2 linked regions of the Desulfomonile tiedjei DSM 6799 genome follow. The protein of the gene in region 2 interacts with the protein of the main gene of each other region in a pairwise test. Links are inferred from orthologs where the notes say so. Each region holds a gene or a part of one and is shown on either strand. Other genes may lie near its edges. The genes, in order: hfq and rho.

Region 1 (9,544 bases), 750 kb from region 2 along the record:
GGAAGAAAATGATCCGGAAAATTCAAGGCTTGACGTAAGTAGTCTTTATCAGCGTTTGTTGGTGAAAAGGTTTCTGAAGCTCAGCCACTTGGACTTTACATATTCCAGGGGATCGCTGGTACGGAGCACAGCCATACGGTATTCCGCGGAAGGAAACAGCCTGAGCTTCACGAAATGCAGTTTACTCGCCCAGTCAGGTTCTTGGAGTATTCGGGCAACTATTCGCCACACGTAACGAAACCGGTTCTGCGCAATTCTCTTTTCCATTGCAGACGGTCTGTACGCGGCAAAGGACTTCAAAACGGCTGCCGGCACTTGAGCACCCCAGGCACTCGCCAATTCCTGCATCATAATCCCCACAGGATAGACCACACCGAGATTCTCACAGAGAGACAGGATCTCGTTCCAATCCGTTTGTAGTCTTTCCAGCATTAGCATGAGATCCAGATAGTCTCTGAAGCGTGTGGCAGAGCTCAAAGCATGGATCGCCACATTGATTGTGTTCAGTTCAGGCGAGAGAAATCGTATCTTGCAACCAAAGATCTCAGTGTCGTAGGAATGTGCCCATACATCGCTTTCAGGTAAACGGTAATAATCAAGAAGCCTCAGCTCGGAATGGAGGTCCACCACTTCAGGCCTGATTCCGGGCCGCATATAGGGACGGGATGGGTAAAGGTGCGGTTTGAAAGATTCCGGGACATCGATCATGAGGACATATCCGAGGGTTTTCAGGATCTCCTGCACGACCGCAAGGTCTTTTCGCAAGACCATTACATCTACGTCGCACATGGGTCTGATAGCGGGATTCTTGTACACGAATGTGCCGAGATATGCTCCCTTGAGGAGAACCAGTGGAACGTCCTGTTGAGAGCATGCTTCTGCGATGCGACGCATACACGATTCGTGTATGAGGTTTTCTAAACAGCTTTGGTGGTAATCTTTCCGTAATGCGTCGAGAAAAGGTTCCGAGAATCCCAATTCAGGTCTGGTGTGAAGAAAAGCATAAAGCCAGGGAGCAAGGCCATGCAGCCGTATCGAACGTAAGTGTCTTTCGTCCCAGTGGGCGCACCAGTCTTCCGAGGGTACTCTGTCGAATACCGATTCCCGGCATAAAAGGCGGACCTGTTCCTGAATATCAACCGGATTCTGAATCATGAACACCAAAAACTCTTTACATAACGGTTACGTCTCAACACATCCGAGCGTTGCGGAATTAATGCTTGCCTTTCCGTACGCTGCCATCCATAATCACCGATAACACCAATCCGCTTTCAAAAAGGTTCCTCGAGTATTACCGGATTCCGCGGCAATGATCCACAGTTATTGTTTGACTTGAATGCTCACAATAGAGCATAACAATCGTTCTTCGTCGTAACGATTGATTCTTGCGGCCGAATATCCCCCAGCCTAAACAGAACAGTCAGCAATGGGGAGACTGACAGACAATGACTTCCACCGAGCTTCTCAAAATCATTCTCAGGAAAGGTCAGCTCATCGTTAAGGTCCTGGGAAAGTACATCAGCTTTAACCAGTGTCTTTTTGCGGCGGTCTTCCTTTTGTCTGCGGCAAGCTTTTGGCTCTCCTATGAAATCCGTTTCGATTTTAACGTGCCGCACCACTTTGCCGGACAGCGCCTTCTTTTGCTCCTGTATGTTTCCCTTCTCAAACTGACCTTCTTTTATCTTTTGCGGGGACATGGCAGTAACTGGCGGTATGTAGGTATTAGCGATGTCCCGAATCTCTTTTTTCATTGCGTGCTCTGCAGCACCACATTGTTTGCTGTAGGGTACGTGTCGGAGCGTCTGTGGATTCCACGCGGCGTAGTGCTGATCGATTTTTTCATGAGCATCGTCTTTATTGGCGGAAGCAGAGTAGGATTGCGCGTTCTCAGGGAAAAAATACGGCTCATACTGCGGACACGCTCATCCGGTAAAGAGACTCGCGCAGTGATTATAGGCGCTGGCGATGCAGGAGAGATGATCGTTCGGGAAATTGCGCGAGATACCGGCTCAAGAATCAAGATTGCTGCTATCTTCGACGATGATCCGAAGAAGCAGGGTCATACCATACATGGAATAAGAGTAGTGGGAGGAGTGGACCACATTTCCGCTTACGCCCAGGACAACAAGTTCGATACCGCTATGATAGCAATTCCTTCCGCACGCAATGCAGACATGCGGCGGATACACCGCATCCTCAAGACTCTGGATATCAAGGTCAAGACATTGCCGGGTCTCAATGAGATTATTCATGGATCGGCAAAGCTGACCCAGTTGCGGGACATTACCATTTCCGACCTCCTCGGCCGCGAAGAGATCAATATAGATACCGAACTCCTGAAAAAACTCATTTTCCGGAAAACTGCTCTGGTTACCGGAGCAGGAGGGAGCATCGGCTCGGAGCTTTGCAGACAGATACTAAAACGCGAGCCTGAGCGGTTAATTCTCTTGGAACGGACAGAGAACAGCCTTTTTCATGTGAACAGGCAGTTGAGAGAAGTGCACCCGGACATCCCCATTGTCCCTGTCCTGTGTGATGTGAGGGACACGGTAAGAGTGGAGGAGGTGTTCCAAGAATTCAGACCTGAATTGGTGTTTCATGCCGCGGCTCATAAGCATGTTCATATGCAGGAACTCAATCCCTCGGAATGCGTCAAGAATAATATTGCAGGAATGCAGACATTGGCACGCACGTGCGATCGACACGGAGTCTCCCGTTTTCTCCTCATTTCCACGGACAAGGCGGTGAATCCCACGAGCGTAATGGGGGCCACCAAGAGAGTCTGCGAGCTATACTGCCAAGCATTCGGCATGGTCAGCGACACAAAATTTCTCTCTGTTCGATTCGGAAATGTGCTGGCATCCGAAGGGAGTGTCGTCCCAATCTTCATGGATCAGATCGCCCGAGGCGGTCCAATCACGGTGACTCACCCGGAAATGCGCCGTTATTTCATGACAATCCCTGAGGCCGTGACATTGGTGCTCCAGGCGGCTGCTCTCGGAAACTCAGGCGAAATCATGGCCCTGCAAATGGGTGAACCAATCAAAATCATGGATTTGATACAACATCTGCTTATGCTCATGGGAAAAGAGCCTGATGAGATTCCCATCGTATTTGTAGGGCCCAGACCGGGTGAGAAGCTCTTCGAAGAATTGACCGCGCCTTCAGAGAGCAACATGGCCACCACACATACAAACATCAAAATATTTAATCGAGATAGCGTCGATCCAGGGAAACTGATCGCTTCCATTGACAAGGCTGTGGAACGCGTCATGAGAGGGGTCGATGCAGACACAGTCCGGCTGATATTGCAGGAGCTTGTCCCGGAATACTCTCCGGCTGAAGGCTCCGAATACCCGAAGCTTTCTGCATATGCGGGATCGAGATCGAATTAACGCTGTTCAAAGCAGCAGCATACGGGAAATTCTCCTAATGGCCGTCTGTGGTCCGGTGGATCACGACAATGCAGATCTGGTAGGGGCATCTCTTGTGGGTGCCCGGTAGAACCGGCCTCTGTTCTGGTCATTCCCCAGAGGCAGGCCTCCGTGTTTGAGGACCCCTGTCGCTGGCTGCAGCCGCGATTCCAACACTCCGTACGCCAGGGATAAACCCGACATTTTCGATTCAGAGCTGAGCCCGATTCTTAAAAGATTTCTCCAATTCGTAATCATTCAGTTTTGAGCGGGCATTAGGGAGTTCTGCGCCCTGGAAGGGCGGCTCAATACTAGCCACGGGTGTCAACCCGTGGACAGCGCCAAGTCCATGAGTATGGTTCAACGACCCTGAAAGGGTCGACCAAAAGGCAATGATTTCCAAATCCATTGGTGGACCCTTTCAGGGTCTTGAAGGCAAAAGACTTCCCGTCGCTTCCGTGGGTTTGCACCCACGGCTACTATTGGGTAGCCCCTGTGGGGCTGCAGAAACCTTTTCCATACATAACTGAATGGTTACTCCAATTTTACCTGTTCGATTGAATATCCGAATAAATCGTTTTCGGCGTCCCGAGATTCCCTCCATCCTTCAGCCAAAGAAAAAGCATTCCCAGATATTCGTGGATCGCCGTATTGCACTCGGCCAGGGCGTTCGCTCGAGGGAAAAGGCGCGCCACGGTAGGCACGAAGGTCTTCCCTTGAAAATCGCATGGAGCCGGAATAGGATCCAATCCAACCCGCCTGAAATTCACGAGTGCTCGGTTCATATGACTCGCGCTTGTTACCAGGGCAAACTTTTGGTTTTCGAGAAGTGGTTTCAGCAAGCGAGCTTCTTCTTCAGTGTCCAGAGAACGGCTTTCCAATATGATCGCATCTCCGGGAATACCCATTTCATGCGCAAAAGCAGCCATTCCTTCTGCCGTAGTTATGACCCCCGGACTATCGCTTCCTCCGGAAAAAACCAGCTTGGCTCCGGGAATTCTTTTCCACAAACGGATACCCTCGAGCGTTCGTATCAGGGATGTGCTGGCGATCCGATCCGCTGGAGTCAGGCTGCCGGCCCTGACGTCTCCACCAAGCACAACTACATACCGGACGTCCAGCCGCGAAAGCTCCGATGGATCGGCATAGGTTCCCGCTTTGCTTTCAAGATTACGGAACAGATTGAAGGATGTTATCGGCAGAGACATGATCAACAAAATCGCCCCCGATCCCGCGAAAAAAGCGAAGCAGATCTTGTTCTTTTTTCCGGCAAGCCACAGCACCATTCCCATGAGCCACAGGAGGAGAGAAAACCCGACCGGATAAACAAACACACTTACAACCTTTTTGAGAGTGTACGCCAAAAAATCCATTCAGTTATCCTTGAAATATAAAATCGTGTTCCGCGTCCGGCATCGATTACGGTTTGGAGGCATTCGTTCAAAGGAAAAATGTGCCTCTTTACCCCAGTCGTGAGAAGAAAATCTCCCGATTCCATCGGCATTTGAAAACCGATTATCACCGCATAGCAAAATAAGATGCATTTTTCAATGGTTGAAGCAAATGTCTCGATTTTCTTCATGCATATTTGTGTTGACATCCCTTGGAAAAAAATGTATCCATGGAGCATCAATCTGTCGGAAAGTAAGCCATGAAAAAGAAGATTCTGGTACTCTTAATGATTTTGAGCCTATCCTATCCGGCTGCATCCCATGCCTTCGGGATATTGAGATACACGTTTGATGCAATTGCGAATCAGCTCGGTCTGGATAGGGGACCCGTGCCTAAAGTATTTCCTCAACTGCCTCCGACCGGTTTCGATGCCCACGGAAAGCCGTTGAGCAATCATCCCGACGCCAATCGAATCTATATTCAGGCCGAAGGTTTCTAGTTCGGATACGATTGCCGGTCTTCTTCTGTTCCCCTTTTCTTATGAGTGCGGTTCCACTTGAATGTGGTTCTGCGGCACGTAAGAGCCATTCATTCCCATCGCGAAATCCCTTCCACTCGCCATACGTGTAGATTCTATAATAGAAAGCGTGCTATCTGTTCAGGGAGCTGTTGAGTATCGGCAAGATGTCGTCCAGAGTCAAAGAAGAAGGCGATTCGGTTCCGCCATAAAGAGAAAGCGGAAGTGAAACGAGCTTTCGAGTCTCCACCGCTTGCAACATTGCAGGAAGATTATCGGCAGTCTTTCCTCGATCGTGCAGGAGGACAACATCCCGCGGTTTCGCTCGATACATCGTTCCGATAACTTGCGCGGAAGAGCGCGCATACCAGTACAGTTCCATGCGCCAATCATTCGTGTCCAAGTCCCACCCGGCAATTTGGTAACCCAGATCCAATAATACTTCGTCACAGGCTTGTCTCGTGCTCTGCGAACCTGAATCGCCGTATGGAAATCGGAAGAATCTGTTTTGATTTGTGGGCGAAACTCCGGATTCCTCGATTACCTCTTCAATTAGCGCATGAGTGGCAGTAATTTCTTTCTGTGCCCGCTTGGTGGAAATCCAGGAAAAATTGGGATGCTCGTATGAGTGATTGGCTATCTCATGGCCTTCATGTAATGCTTTTACAGCCAGGTGCCGAAGCTTGGGATTAGCCAGATTCCGCCCGATCACAAAGAAGGTGGCCTTGTGTTTTCTCGCTGCAAGGTGCTCCAATATGTGCGCAGTGCAGAACATGGGGCCGTCGTCGAATGTGAGAAATAACGGCTGCTGGACATCGCCGGTATCATCATGCACTTTATTTTGTTGCTGTTTTTTCGGAGGCGACATTTCGCCTCGTCTGGGTTCTATGTAATCAGGATGCGAATACAGGAGAGAAGTCAACTCATCCACAAGAGAAAAGCCCGGTGAATTGGTCACGACAATTCCACTAGTACTCAGTGCAAGGAAACGTCGTCTGGTCAAACGAGTTTCTCGACTCCTGGATTCGGCGTGAATCTTCACAGTGAACGATGTCATTGCAAATCCGAGAAAAGTTGTTCGGAAGCGCTATTATATAAATAACAGGTTCTAAAGTCAAAAATATAGTGCTATTTCATGCAAAACACGCCTAATCTTTCTTAGAGATTGGCGCCGGCGGATGTTGCAGCCTAATGAGTTACAATTTCCAACATATGGCTGAATGCAGAGAGATGCATTATACTCTCTGATGAAATGGTCAAGAATCGTTAAGGAAAATCGAACCCATCTGTGTGGATTAGGAAGCACGTGATTGCAGAACAGAAACCAAAGATTATCATTGTTGCAGGCCCCACCGCTGCGGGCAAGACCGATATAGGAATCCGACTTGCCGAGCGCATTCAGGGAGAAATCGTATCCGCCGATTCAGTCCAGGTCTATCGGCACATGGATATCGGGTCGGCGAAACCTTCACCGGACGAACAAGCTATCGTGCCCCATCACATGATCGACATAAAGGACCCTGATGAGAGCTTTTCAGCGGGCGAATACGTTCGTGAAGCGCGGAAAATAATACAGGATATCGTGGAGCGAGGACGTGTTCCTCTTGTTGTGGGAGGCACAGGACTGTATATTAAATTATTACGGGCGGGAATGGCTGACCTTCCGTCTGCAGATGAGAACTTGAGAAATATGTTGCGTGAATCCGAGCAAAACGAGCCGGGCTCTCTTTTCACGAAACTTTCTGCAATCGATCCGCAGACTGCCATTAAGACCGGCCCCCGCAATCTGACCAGAATCATCAGAGCTCTGGAGATTTATGAAATTACCGGGAAAAAAATGTCTCAGATTTATGAAGAACATGCTTTCAGAGACATGCCGTACACTTTTCTTTATATCGGATTGACACCCGAGAGGTCACATTTGTACGAACGGATTGATAACCGGGTTGACAGTATGATAGAGGGTGGATTATTGGATGAAACGGAAACGTTATATGAGCTCGGCTACGGCCGGGAGCTAAAATCCATGCAATCTCTCGGATATCGACATGCCGGGATGATTCTAGCCGGAGAAATGGATCTCCAGGCGGCAACGGACCTGCTGAAGAGGGATACCCGACATTTTGCAAAGAGGCAGTTTACTTGGTTTCGTTCCGAACCCGATGTCTTGTGGTTTGATCCTAGAGAAATCAAGGGGATCGGATGTGTGGTTACAAATTTTCTCGGCGCATAGCTTGTGACCGGGATTTTTCCCCCGGATCGGCTTGATCTGCCGTTACCTGGGGATGAGTGCACGGGGGTGCGGAAATGCCGAAGACTCATTTCAATATTCAAGATCAGTTTCTTAATCAAGTTCGAAAAGCACGTATAGAAGTGCAGGTGCTTCTCGTGTCGGGCGAATCCATTAAGGGATATGTCCGCAGTTTCGACAGCTTTTGCATAATCATTGAAGACAGGGATGACATCAGGCTGGTGTACAAGCATGCTCTCAGTCTTATTCAGGCTGCGGAGCCCGGTGCCAAGATACCTGGGCTTGTATAAAAACATTCGGATCGGATTCGACAAGGGTGGGGTTCCGGTTGAACAAGGAACTCCGCCTGTCCGTAATACCGATTCGCTTTTCTTCTCATAATCTGGGAGGCCGAGGTATCCTTCGCTCCGGACGATGCAAAGCCGTCTAATCACTCCGCTGAGAACACCTCGGCCTTCGCCATCTTATATGCATAATTGCGAAATGATATAAGATCGCTCCCTGGAGGGTACCGTCCTGCGTACAGCGGGGTGGGCGCTTTCACAATCAAAGATGATCCCCACAAGGTTCTTTTAGAAATGATGGGAATCTAAGCCGTTTCCAAATCGACGCCGACAGGACAGTGGTCGGATCCCATCACTTCCGGCATGATGTAGGCTCGCTTCACGGAGGGTAACATTTCTTTCGTGACGAATACGTAATCGATTCTCCAACCCACGTTCCTCTTTCTCGCCCCTGATTTCAGATCCCACCAGCTATACTCAACCGCATCAGGATAGGCATGGCGAAACGTGTCAACATACCCCTCCGAGACCACCTTATCCATCCATCGACGTTCTATCGGCAAAAAACCGGAAACTTTCTCGTTCGCTTTGGGGCGGGCCAGGTCTATTTCGTTGTGAGCGGTATTCACGTCCCCGACAAAAACAAGGCGAGGCTGCTCTTTTCGTAATTCCTGAAGCATTGAGAGGAATGCATCATAAAATTCCATTTTGTACTGCAGTCTCTCCGGCCCCATCTTCCCATTGGGGAAGTACACATTGAACAAGATGAAATCAGGAAAATCCAAACGCAAAAATCGGCCCTCCACATCGAATCGATCGATACCCATAGTCAGTCCTACGCTTGTAGGCCGCTCTTTCGTGTACACCGCCACACCGCTATATCCTTTTCTCTGGGCGCAATTCCAATAGGAAGTGTAGCCGGGGGGCTCTGTCAGGCATATTTCGAGATTATCCGGTTGAGCTTTTATCTCCTGGAGACACAGGATATCCGGAGACTCTCTCTCCAGCCATTCCAGAAAGCCCTTCTTTTGAACTCCCCTGATTCCGTTTACATTCCAACTGAGCAGTCGCGTGATCCTTGACATGATGGTCCTCGCAACCGATAGACGGCGTGTTTTTGTACCAAAGTGCTTTCATAGAAGGAATATTGAGAAACCTGTTATTTGCCGATCCCGGCAAATCTCCTTCGCTACGAACGGCACCGCCTGACTTCGCTTCGGAGACATGCCGGTCCGGGATTTGCTGGACGTTACTTCTTTGAACGCACATTTGTATAGTAGGTCCCAAAACTAAAAAATCCGACCATGGGGCCGGAATCGTTTTCTGGTGCCGAAGGCCGGACTCGAACCGGCACGAGCTTTCGCCCGCCACCCCCTCAAGATGGTGTGTCTACCAAGTTCCACCACTTCGGCACATGGGTAGTGTATCTATCGAGTCCGTTTTCGTCAAGCCCAAAACACTGATTTGTAGTTACCTTTCACTCATGGACGGAAAAATTGAATTCCGAGCCTTTGGACGAACCGTCCATCGCAATTGTCAAAATGAATGTCCGATTGAAGATTAGGAATATTGGTGGGTGCCGTGCCTCCGTGCCGGCACATATTCAATAATCAATGATATCGAGAGAATGGACCGGCAGAGACGCCGGTCCCCACCTGTAGCTTGTATTGGAGCATGGGATAAACAT
Region 2 (9,615 bases):
CTCATGAATGGAGAGATTCGCGAAGCGAACGAGCTTCTGGGACGCGAGTTCATAATCGAAGGCCGAGTGATTCACGGTCATCACCGCGGCAAGGGGCTGGGATTTCCTACTGCGAATATCAAACCCGAAGTGAAGCTCCATCCACCTGAAGGGGTGTATGCGGTCTATTGTCGCGTTGGCGAAGAAATGTACAAAGCGGTCATGAATATCGGTTACAATCCCACATTCAAGGATCGCAGAGTCTCTTATGAAGTGCATATTCTGGATTTCGATCGAAACATTTACGGTCAGGTGATCCGAGTTTATCTTGTGGAAAGATTGAGGGCAGAGATGACCTTTGCCTCGGTGGACGAGTTGCGGGAACAAATACGCCGCGATGTAGAGACCAGCCGCCGTATAACTACTTCGTCGCCCATAATACCGTAATCGAAACACTTGGATTCTAATTGTTATCAAACAGGAACTCATCCGGAATCGTCAGAAGGATTCTCACATCAGTGAAGAACAATAAGGCCTTCACATAAGCGTAGTTGAAACCTGATTGACCAGAATGGAGTGGAGGAGTATTTTGCACGTAGTCAATCAGCACGAGGAGGGCTTTTCCACCTTGTCGATTATAGACGAGATAGCGGTTGTTTTCCGTGACCTCCCAAAAGAAATCGCTAGATGCATTAGCCGCCACAAATTTATTACAACCTTCATAATCGCGTACATCTTAACCAGAGTAGCTCGCCAGAAGTACGATTTTGATCCGATCCGAGATTTCCCAATAGTTGCAGGGTGGGCGCTTGATTTTGGACTATGGGTGGCGGTTTCCTCTATCGTATACATCTTCCTGGGTAAACTCTTCCCATCTAAGACCTCATCCTAGGGATATCGGCATCCTTCTGCTGTCCTGGAATTCGGAGCAACTAATGTCTGAAGAATTCAGTCTTCCCGAAGATCTTCTGAAAAAGCTGGAGCAGATGGCTGAACGCTACGGAGAATCCCCCAGAGACCTGGTCATTGCCGCTGTGGATCACTTCACACGTATCCCCGAAGAGCAGCGAAAAGCCGTGCTCAAAGGAACATCCCTGAGACGGAGAGGGTAGGTAATCCCTTCCATTCATCTCCGGCTGCATACGACAGTAGAGAGAGGGGATTTTTGTTGTCGGACTGCTCTCGGCCAATCGGTGTCAATTTCTATTGACCCCGGCACGGAGACCCGAGCACGACCAGCTCATGGTAGGGACCGGCATCCCGAATGTGTCTCAAAAATCGAAATTTGTCCCAGACCCTGGCACGTATTTCTCATCATCCTTCCCGCCTGACTGGTAGGGGCGGACCCGTGTGTCCGCCCAAATCAGGGCAGACGCATTGGTCTGCCCCTACTCGGATGGAGAATCGTGGCACGATTTGTATGCATTTGAGAATTTTGAGACAGTCCCTCCCCTGTCGGTCCATCCTGTCGATATTATTGATCATATTGAAGACGTGCCGGCACGGAGGCACGGCACCTACCAATACCCCTGTCCTCAATCGGACATTAATTTTTGCAATTCCTATATACTCAGTTGACGTCTCTCCGAAAAAAGACGGGCGAACGTGGCGGTAAGTTAGCGCATGTGGGCGTTTGCGGGGTAGCTTCCTGCAAAAATATCCGTCTCTATTTATTACTGAGTGAAGCCTTCCTGGATTGCTTGCGTCTGTGCGTGGAAAATAAGGGGATCGATAATTTCGTCGAGCTTGCCCTCAAGCACACCATCCAGTTTGTAGAGGGTCAGGCCGATCCGATGGTCGGTCACTCGATTCTGAGGAAAATTGTACGTCCGAATGCGCTCGGAACGGTCGCCTGAGCCCACCTGATTTTTTCGCTCTTTGCTGATCTGCGCGTTTCTTTCCTCTTCCATTCTGTCCAGCAAGCGGGCCTTTAATATCTTCAGGGCCTTGGCCTTATTCTTGTGCTGAGATTTCTCATCCTGGCACGTTACTACCAGGTTTGTGGGCAGGTGTGTAACCCGTACCGCTGAATCCGTAGTGTTCACGCTCTGACCGCCGGGGCCGGAAGATCGGTACACGTCAATCTTCAAATCCTTGGGATCGATATCTATCTCCACGTCGTCAGCTTCCGGGAGAACAGCCACAGTCACTGCAGACGTATGAATCCGCCCCTGAGACTCGGTAGTCGGCACTCTCTGAACCCTGTGAACGCCGCGTTCGAATTTCAGTCTGGAGTAGGCTCCGCTTCCGTGAATAAGAGCGATCACTTCTTTTATTCCGCCTGCCGCGGCCGGCGATGAAGACATAAGTTCCACGCGCCAGTTCCGGACTTCTGCATATCGGCAATAGGCACGGAAGAGATCTCCGGCAAAAAGAGCGGCTTCTTCTCCCCCTGTCCCCGCACGAATTTCAAGAAAGGTGTTCTTGTCATCGTTTGGATCTTTAGGGAGGAGCAATATGTTAATCGCTTGCCGCACGTCGGATTCGCGTTCTTTGATTTGCGGCAAATCCTCGCGAGCCATTTCCACCAGCTCCGGGTCGTCTCCGGCCGCTATGATTGCTTCCAGATCGTCGATTTCCCGGAGTATATCGGAAAGGGTGTGGTACGCCTTCACGATATCCGCAAGATCGGACTGCTCTTTGGCCACTTTCTTCAGTTTTGCGGGATCGGAAATTACATCCGGTCGAGAAAGCTCTTCATTGAGCTCTTCATATCTGCGATTAATTTCTTCGAGTTTTTCGATTACCTGCATGAGATCGATCAGGCCGCTGTATTCAGTTGGGCCCGTAATTCCTCTTTTTCCAATGTTTTCTTCAGAGCCACCAAAGCCACTTCAAGCTGATCGTCGCTCGGTTCTCGTGTGGTAAGCTTTTGAAGCCACATTCCCGGCAAAAGGAATCCCTGCAGTACAGGATTCTGATACTTATTGCCGAGGCGGATAAGCTCGTACGAGCATCCAGCGATGGGCAGTAACAAAGCTATCTTCACCAGGATATAGAAAGCGTTCGTTACAATCTTGTTCCCCAACAAATCTTTGGGCAGGAAGGGGAAGACTGCAGTAAAAATGAAAATACTGAGCACCAGTACCAGTAGCAGAAAGGCGGTCCCGCATCGCGCATGCAGCGTGGAATGTTTGCGGGCGTTTTCGACTGTCAGATCTTCACCTTTTTCATACGTGTGTATGGATTTGTGCTCTGCGCCATGGTACTGAAATACTCGTCGAATATCCTTGAGCAAGGAAATCAGCAAAATGTAGGCAATAAAAATGCTTACTTTGATGATACCGTCAATTACATGAAACCATACGCTTCGTACGCCCAAATCCGTGTTGAGCAAGGTGCCGATGCCGAGAGTGGCCAGATGCGGAACAATCACGAAAAGCAGAATAGCCCCACCCAATGCAAGAGCTATAGTAGCTCCCAGCGCCATGGGACTGAGCTTCTCTTCTTCTTCTCCGAGAGCTTCCTGAGCAGAGTAGGTGAGGGCCTGGATTCCATTAAAGAGTGATTCGTACAGTACCACGCTGCCCCTCAGAAACGGTTTGCTCAGAATCGGCCATTTCTCCATAGGAGAGTACCAGCGATCCTCGCGAATTGACAAGTCACCGTCCGGTCTACGCACCACAACGGTAAACGTTTTGGGCGCGCGCATCATAATTCCTTCTATAACCGCTTGGCCGCCCACTCTGATTTGAGCCGTTTCATCTCCCGACTGATTGCTGATTAACATGAGCCTCCGCACCAATAATGAAGAAAAACTTCTTCTCTTACTTCTTCGGTTTCTCGGCTTTTTCTTTCTTGGGTTTTACCGCAGGTTTAATTGCCGGTTTCACCTTTGAGGTTTTTGCCGGTTTCTTGCCTGTTGCAATAGCAGCATCGGCATATTTTTTCATGAAACGCTCAACCCTACCGGCGCTGTCCACGAGTTTCTGCTTTCCTGTAAAGAAGGGGTGACACGCGGAACAAATTTCCAGGCGGTACTCGGGTTTTGTGGAGCGGGTTTTTACTTCCGCGCCGCAAGCGCATCTAAAAACGGTCTCTTGGTATTCGGGATGAATATCCTTCTTCATTCCCTTTTCCTCCATTAAGCTCTTTTGAGCAGATCAATATAACAGAAAACGGTTCCGGTCAAAAGAGAATTTTTGCACGCCGCATCCGCCCTCAATACATGGGCTCCAGAATGCGGGATTTCGAACTTATTTATTCATGACTTCAAGGAACTCTCGGTTGGAATCGGTCTGAACGATTTTGTCCAGGAGGAATTCCATGGCATCCACTGAATTCATATCTGCCAGCAATTTTCTCAGCAACCATATACGCTGGAGATCCTGTTGGCTTAGCAGGAGTTCTTCTTTTCTGGTTCCGGACCGGTTGATATCGATGCACGGGAAAATTCTTCGTTCCAACAGACGCCGGTCAAGGTGGATTTCCATGTTACCAGTGCCTTTGAACTCCTCGTAAATAACCTCGTCCATTTTACTGCCGGTGTCAATGAGAGCCGTTGCAATGATCGTCAGACTTCCGCCTTCTTCGATATTTCTCGCTGCCCCGAAGAAGCGTTTGGGCCTGTGAAGCGCATTTGAATCGACACCACCCGAGAGAATCTTTCCGCTCGGGGGGACCACGGTGTTGTGAGCCCTCGCCAATCGGGTGATGCTGTCCAGGAGAATGACAACATCCCGTTTGTGTTCTACAAGCCTTTTTGCCTTCTCTATGACCATATCGGCAACTTGCACGTGACGTTGAGCCGGTTCGTCGAAGGTTGAGGAGATGACCTCTCCTCGGACCGACCGCTGCATGTCGGTGACTTCTTCAGGACGCTCGTCAATGAGCAGCACGATGAGATAGACTTCCGGATGATTTCTGGTCAGGCTGTTGGCTATTTGCTGGAGCAAAACGGTCTTTCCGGCCTTCGGTGGCGAAACGATGAGCCCGCGCTGCCCTTTGCCGATGGGAGTCAGAAGATCCATGACCCTCATGGAGTAATTTGTGGGGCTGGTTTCCAGTTTCAACCTGTCGTTCGGATAGAGCGGGGTGAGGTTGTCGAACAGGACCTTATCCCTGATCTTTTCAGGATCCTCGGTATTGATCGCCTCCACCTTCAACAGGGCAAAGTAACGCTCCGTATCTTTGGGAGGACGGATATAACCCGCGATGGTGTCCCCGGTTCTCATGTTGAACCGCCGTATCTGGCTGGGCGAAACATAGATGTCATCAGGCCCGGGCAAATAATTGTAATCAGGTGCTCGCAAGAAACCGAATCCATCGGGCAGCGTTTCGAGCACTCCTTCACCCCTGATAGGAGCTTCCTTTTCGGTCTGCTGGTGGGCCTGAAGGATGGCGAAGATCAGCTCCTGTTTGCGCATACTGCTTGCGCCTTCTACATCCAGCGAATTGGCTATAGAAAGAAGTTCGCTAACCTTTTTTTCTTTCAACTCTGCAACGTCCATATGGGCTCTCCTGGCTCATTTCTTTCAGCGGGGGCATAAATCTTGGGTTTGGAATAATGCCTGCAGTCTCTAGGGCGAGGTACGCGCTTCTTTACAGATATGGCGCATTACCCCAGCGTTCGGTGATTTTTTCCTCGGATGGAATGTGCTCCTGGAGGGATGAATATCAGAAAAAAATATTCCAATACTTATTTATTAATCAACAGACCCGTTCCTGTCAAGTCTTTGTTGCAGTATTCATCATTGATCATTAAGACTTCCCGGTCTACAATGAGCTTCATGATGCAGCTTGTCCTTCCGCTATCCACGCCACCCCGGTACACCTTCGATAATCTCATCGTTCATGAAGGGAACGAGGGTGCTGTTACTGCGCTCAGGTCACTCCTATTCTCTCCGGACGGTGTTTTGCCCCACATTTTTTTGTTCGGGCCGCCGGGAACGGGAAAGACTCATTTGTTGCACGCGTTTATCACGGAATGGGAACAAAAATCCGCTCCTGGAACGCATGCACGAATCATTATACCACAAAAGGCCGAGCCGCGGTTTGAAGAACTCGAGGAACTGGCCGCTCGACCCGACCTCATGGATTCTCTCGTTGCTCTCGCAGTAGACGATGTTCCTCGCATCGACCGCGAGCTTGGTTCGCTTCTCCTCGTGATCTTCAACAAATTGACACGTATGGGCGCTGCATTGTTGATAGCCTCATGCGAGTCCCCTGCCCATTTCTCGCCTGACGATCCGCACCTCAGATCGCGCATTCTGTCGGGATTGGTCCTGGAACTGACCCCACCAGAGGATCCCGTCCGCATGCTTATCCTGGATAAAATGGCGCGGGATAAGAATGTTCGTATCCCGAGAGAAGTAGCAGGATATCTCGTGACGCGGAAATCGCGAAACATTAAAGAGCTCGAGAGAATAGTCGATATCCTGGATCGAAAATCCTTACAGCTAAAACGTCGCATTACCGTGCCTCTCATCAAGCTTCTCGAAGAAGACGGTCTGCTGTAGGGTACAGAAACGCTGTCTTTCTCCCTCTTGAATTATCACTCTTCGGTTGGGATCTGTCTTCTTTTCGCATGGTCAACTTATTTCTGTTGGCAGCAACTTCCACTGTACTGGTGTACTTAATTGCTCTTTTGCTAAAGATTGCAGCTCTACATGCTGCGGAATGGGAAATTTACTTAACTTCCTGTCTTTGCGGCCTTTTCTTCTTGGTGCATCCTCTCCGGACCTGGTAACGTTGTATATTTGGCAACGCGCGGCTCTTCTTGCCTGTTTTTTCTATTTTTCATCTCTCCTTTTGTACTCCGATCGCGTTCGGGAATGTTGGTTCGGCCGGTTATTGGATACATTGGCGCGTTTGTTCTTTTTGTATGTGCAGTATTAAGCAAGGAAAATGCTGTTACTATGCCCCTGATAATCATTTTGGGCGAAATAGCCTTTTTCAAAATTTCCTGGAAACAGATATTCTTGAAGAGCACTGCATTGATCTTAGCCGTCTCCGCTATCGTGCTGCTTCACTCATTCATACAGCGCCCCATGGCAACCTTTCATCAAGACCTGGAAACAGCCTTATCAGAAGAGAATTGGAGTGGCCCCTTGCCAATCAATGAGAGTTCCGGATCTTAACTCCGGTTTGATGCGGATTTGCATTCAAAGAGGGTTCGAGAACCTTTTTAACAATTACAGAAGAGGTTCCCGGATGTTACTGCTTTGAAAGCATATTGGTCTGACTCTCCGCCCGAACGAAGTTCCCCTTGAATTAGTTCATGTAAACAGGTAAACAGACAACGCGCTTTGGCGATAGGACGCCGAGATCTGTGTTCTATTTGGAGCCGGAGAATACCATGCTCGTCAAACTGTTCGGTCGCAATTACCCTTGTGTGGCTATACTGGGATTTCTAGGGGTCTTGTCATTTTTGTCTTCTTCCGAAGAACCCGAGATAGCCATGAAAAAATTCATCACTGCGTTTAAAGCACAGGACGCGGCTGCTGTGTTGAGCATGACGTATCCGGAGATAGTCTCGGAAAAAGATATCAAATTAGAGGATGTTCAGGAATTCCTCAAGCGGTACAGGAGCGACGTCCTGACTCTCACGAATTCCCGTGTGGACGCGAGGATCAAATCCGAGGACGGTACAACTGAGCGATTCCAGTGTACCATGACCTTCACTGGACCGAACCTGGGCCCTGCGTATCCCAATCGCCCGGAATTCCGCATGGTACTCCTCTGGATCGCAGAGGACGGAGCATGGTGGTTGGAACGCCCGATCTCGATGGAGCATGTTGTGCAGTGGACAAAACCGTACCCCACTCCGGAACAGAACGAGGCAGAATTGCGGTTCAAGACTGCACTCGAAGTCATGAACACTATTGGAATGCCGGGTGAGGAAGACAAGGAGATCATGGGCCGTCCGGCTTCGGGAAAAGCCCTGGAAGCATACAGGGAACTCGAACGACTCTATCCGAAGGAACGCAGTTCTAAGGGCATCGATCCCAAAGCCGAAGGTGTCCAGATGTTTTTGAAAGCGGTCAACGTAGAACATGCCAATCTGCTCAAGCATTATCAGCCTGACTTCAAGGCAGGGCCTGACGATAAACGCCCGTCGATGCCCTGGGAAATGTTCGCTGAGTATGCCCAAGCGGCAATCGAGCGCGCCAAGGCAGCGGAAAAACAAGGAAACTCACGTGTGGCCGAAAGCATTTACAAACGGCTCATCACTTTCGGCCGACAAATACTCAATGAACCGGGTGGGGCACGGTTTCTGATCTGGGGGATCGGTATTCAGAAACGGGCAGCCGAAGAACTGGCGCGTGTACAAGAACGGACTGCCGACCGGGAGAAAACTTTGGCATTCGTCCAACTGGCCGGTCGTCGCCTCGATTTGCTTCAGACCGCTTTGAGTTGCCTTGACGACATGGTTGACTACAAGGCCCTTTCCGCGGCGATGTACGCTGCAAGTAGACCCAAGGATCATGTGTTCCGACCTCTCGGCATTAGCACCTTGGCGATCCTCGGCATTAAAGGAGCCCCGGCTAACGAAGCGGCTACCAAAGCTGCAGGAGGAATTGTCATTCTGCAGAACCGCGCCATGCAGAAACAAGCTTTGGAAGCTCTGGAGAAGATTGCTTCCGAATCTTCGGGATCGGTAAAATCAGAGGTGGAATTCCAGAAGGAATGGGTGAAAACACACAGGGTCTTCGGAGGAGCACAACTATTCTGATATCTATTCGCATTCAAGGAAGTAAAATCGGAGAAACCCTTCTTGTAAGAAGTGTTTCCCCGAACCCCTTCCCAAGAACTTCTAGCATTCGCCGAACTCATCGTCTTGTCGATAGACAAAACGATGAGTTCGGCCAGTGTTAAAAGTTTTTGGAGGGGTTTGGGGAACCTTTTTCACAAAAAGGTTCCCTAAATCTTACTGCTTTGGACGCGCATTGGCCTGGGACAGGCTTACGGCGGCGATACGTGGTGCAATCATTAATTCTCAAGAAACAGGACCGCGGCGAAGCAGACGAACTGGTGATTTTCTTCAGTCGCGAGCTTGGCTGGCTCAGAGGAATAGCGAAAAATTCCAAGAAGAGTCGCATTCGTTTTGGAGGACACCTAGAGCCGTTTTCGCTGGTCGATCTCACGCTTCGGCAGAGAAAACGAGATGACCTGGTCTGGATCGATGAAGCCCAGGTTCTCCACGGTCATCTCGGCATACGTTCGGACATCACCAAAGTCGCTTGGGCCTCCTATTTCCTTGAATTAGCCTCGATGTTCCTCCCGGAAGACTCTCCGGACCAGAATCTTTTCGATTTTCTCCACGACATTCTTGAGCAACTGGAAAAAGACAATGTTGCGCCGGGTTTCTTGAGTATCATGCTCGATACGATACGATTGCTCGGGTTCGTCGGCTTTTCGCCGCGTTTCGATTCCTGCACGGTTTGCGGCAAGACCTTCAGTACCGGCCAGGAAGCAGCATTTTCTTCAGCGCTCGGAGGGATATGCCATCGCGAGTGCTTGCCTCCGGGAGTGCCGGGAGTAGTAACTTTAAGTCCCGGAACGCTCGCGGTCATTCGTCAGGGTTTGAAGCTGGAAGGTGAAGCCGCAAAGCGGTTGAGGCTCCATAAAAAGGGGCTGGATGAACTAGCCGCAGCGCTTGCCGGCTTCATCAGATATCTGCACGGAGGTGAAATA

Evidence for each region.
Region 1: the proteins of rho (region 2) and hfq interact in binary tests that used the Escherichia coli proteins (3 or more experiments, as listed by UniProt). The link is inferred for Desulfomonile tiedjei DSM 6799 from one-to-one orthologs.

Annotation. Positions count from the first base shown.
Region 1 is NC_018025.1:5,417,313-5,426,856, forward strand. The notes cover bases 6,437-9,246. They hold hfq (RNA chaperone Hfq), read left to right. Parts: upstream 6,437-7,629; coding sequence 7,630-7,863; downstream 7,864-9,246. Other genes in these bases: miaA (tRNA (adenosine(37)-N6)-dimethylallyltransferase MiaA), read left to right, coding at 6,629-7,555; DESTI_RS23285 (exodeoxyribonuclease III), read right to left, coding at 8,163-8,942. In the rest of the region: DESTI_RS23240 (nucleotidyltransferase family protein), read right to left, coding at 49-1,155; DESTI_RS23245 (polysaccharide biosynthesis protein), read left to right, coding at 1,446-3,395; DESTI_RS23255 (YdcF family protein), read right to left, coding at 3,959-4,786; DESTI_RS23265 (hypothetical protein), read left to right, coding at 5,065-5,304; DESTI_RS29350 (polysaccharide deacetylase family protein), read right to left, coding at 5,456-6,379. UniProt on the Escherichia coli protein: RNA chaperone that binds small regulatory RNA (sRNAs) and mRNAs to facilitate mRNA translational regulation in response to envelope stress, environmental stress and changes in metabolite concentrations.
Region 2 is NC_018025.1:4,666,841-4,676,455, reverse strand. What follows is about bases 3,303-6,183. They hold rho (transcription termination factor Rho), read right to left. Parts: upstream 5,430-6,183; coding sequence 4,176-5,429; downstream 3,303-4,175. Other genes in these bases: DESTI_RS19885 (DnaA/Hda family protein), read left to right, coding at 5,709-6,183; DESTI_RS19900 (DUF1385 domain-containing protein), read right to left, coding at 3,303-3,709. Outside these bases: DESTI_RS19915 (bifunctional riboflavin kinase/FAD synthetase), read left to right, coding at 1-426; DESTI_RS30900 (Ribbon-helix-helix protein, copG family), read left to right, coding at 915-1,091; prfA (peptide chain release factor 1), read right to left, coding at 1,653-2,732; more of DESTI_RS19900, read right to left, coding at 2,741-3,302; more of DESTI_RS19885, read left to right, coding at 6,184-6,437; DESTI_RS19870 (hypothetical protein), read left to right, coding at 7,277-8,653; DNA repair protein RecO, read left to right, coding at 8,899-9,615. UniProt on the Escherichia coli protein: Facilitates transcription termination by a mechanism that involves Rho binding to the nascent RNA, activation of Rho's RNA-dependent ATPase activity, and release of the mRNA from the DNA template.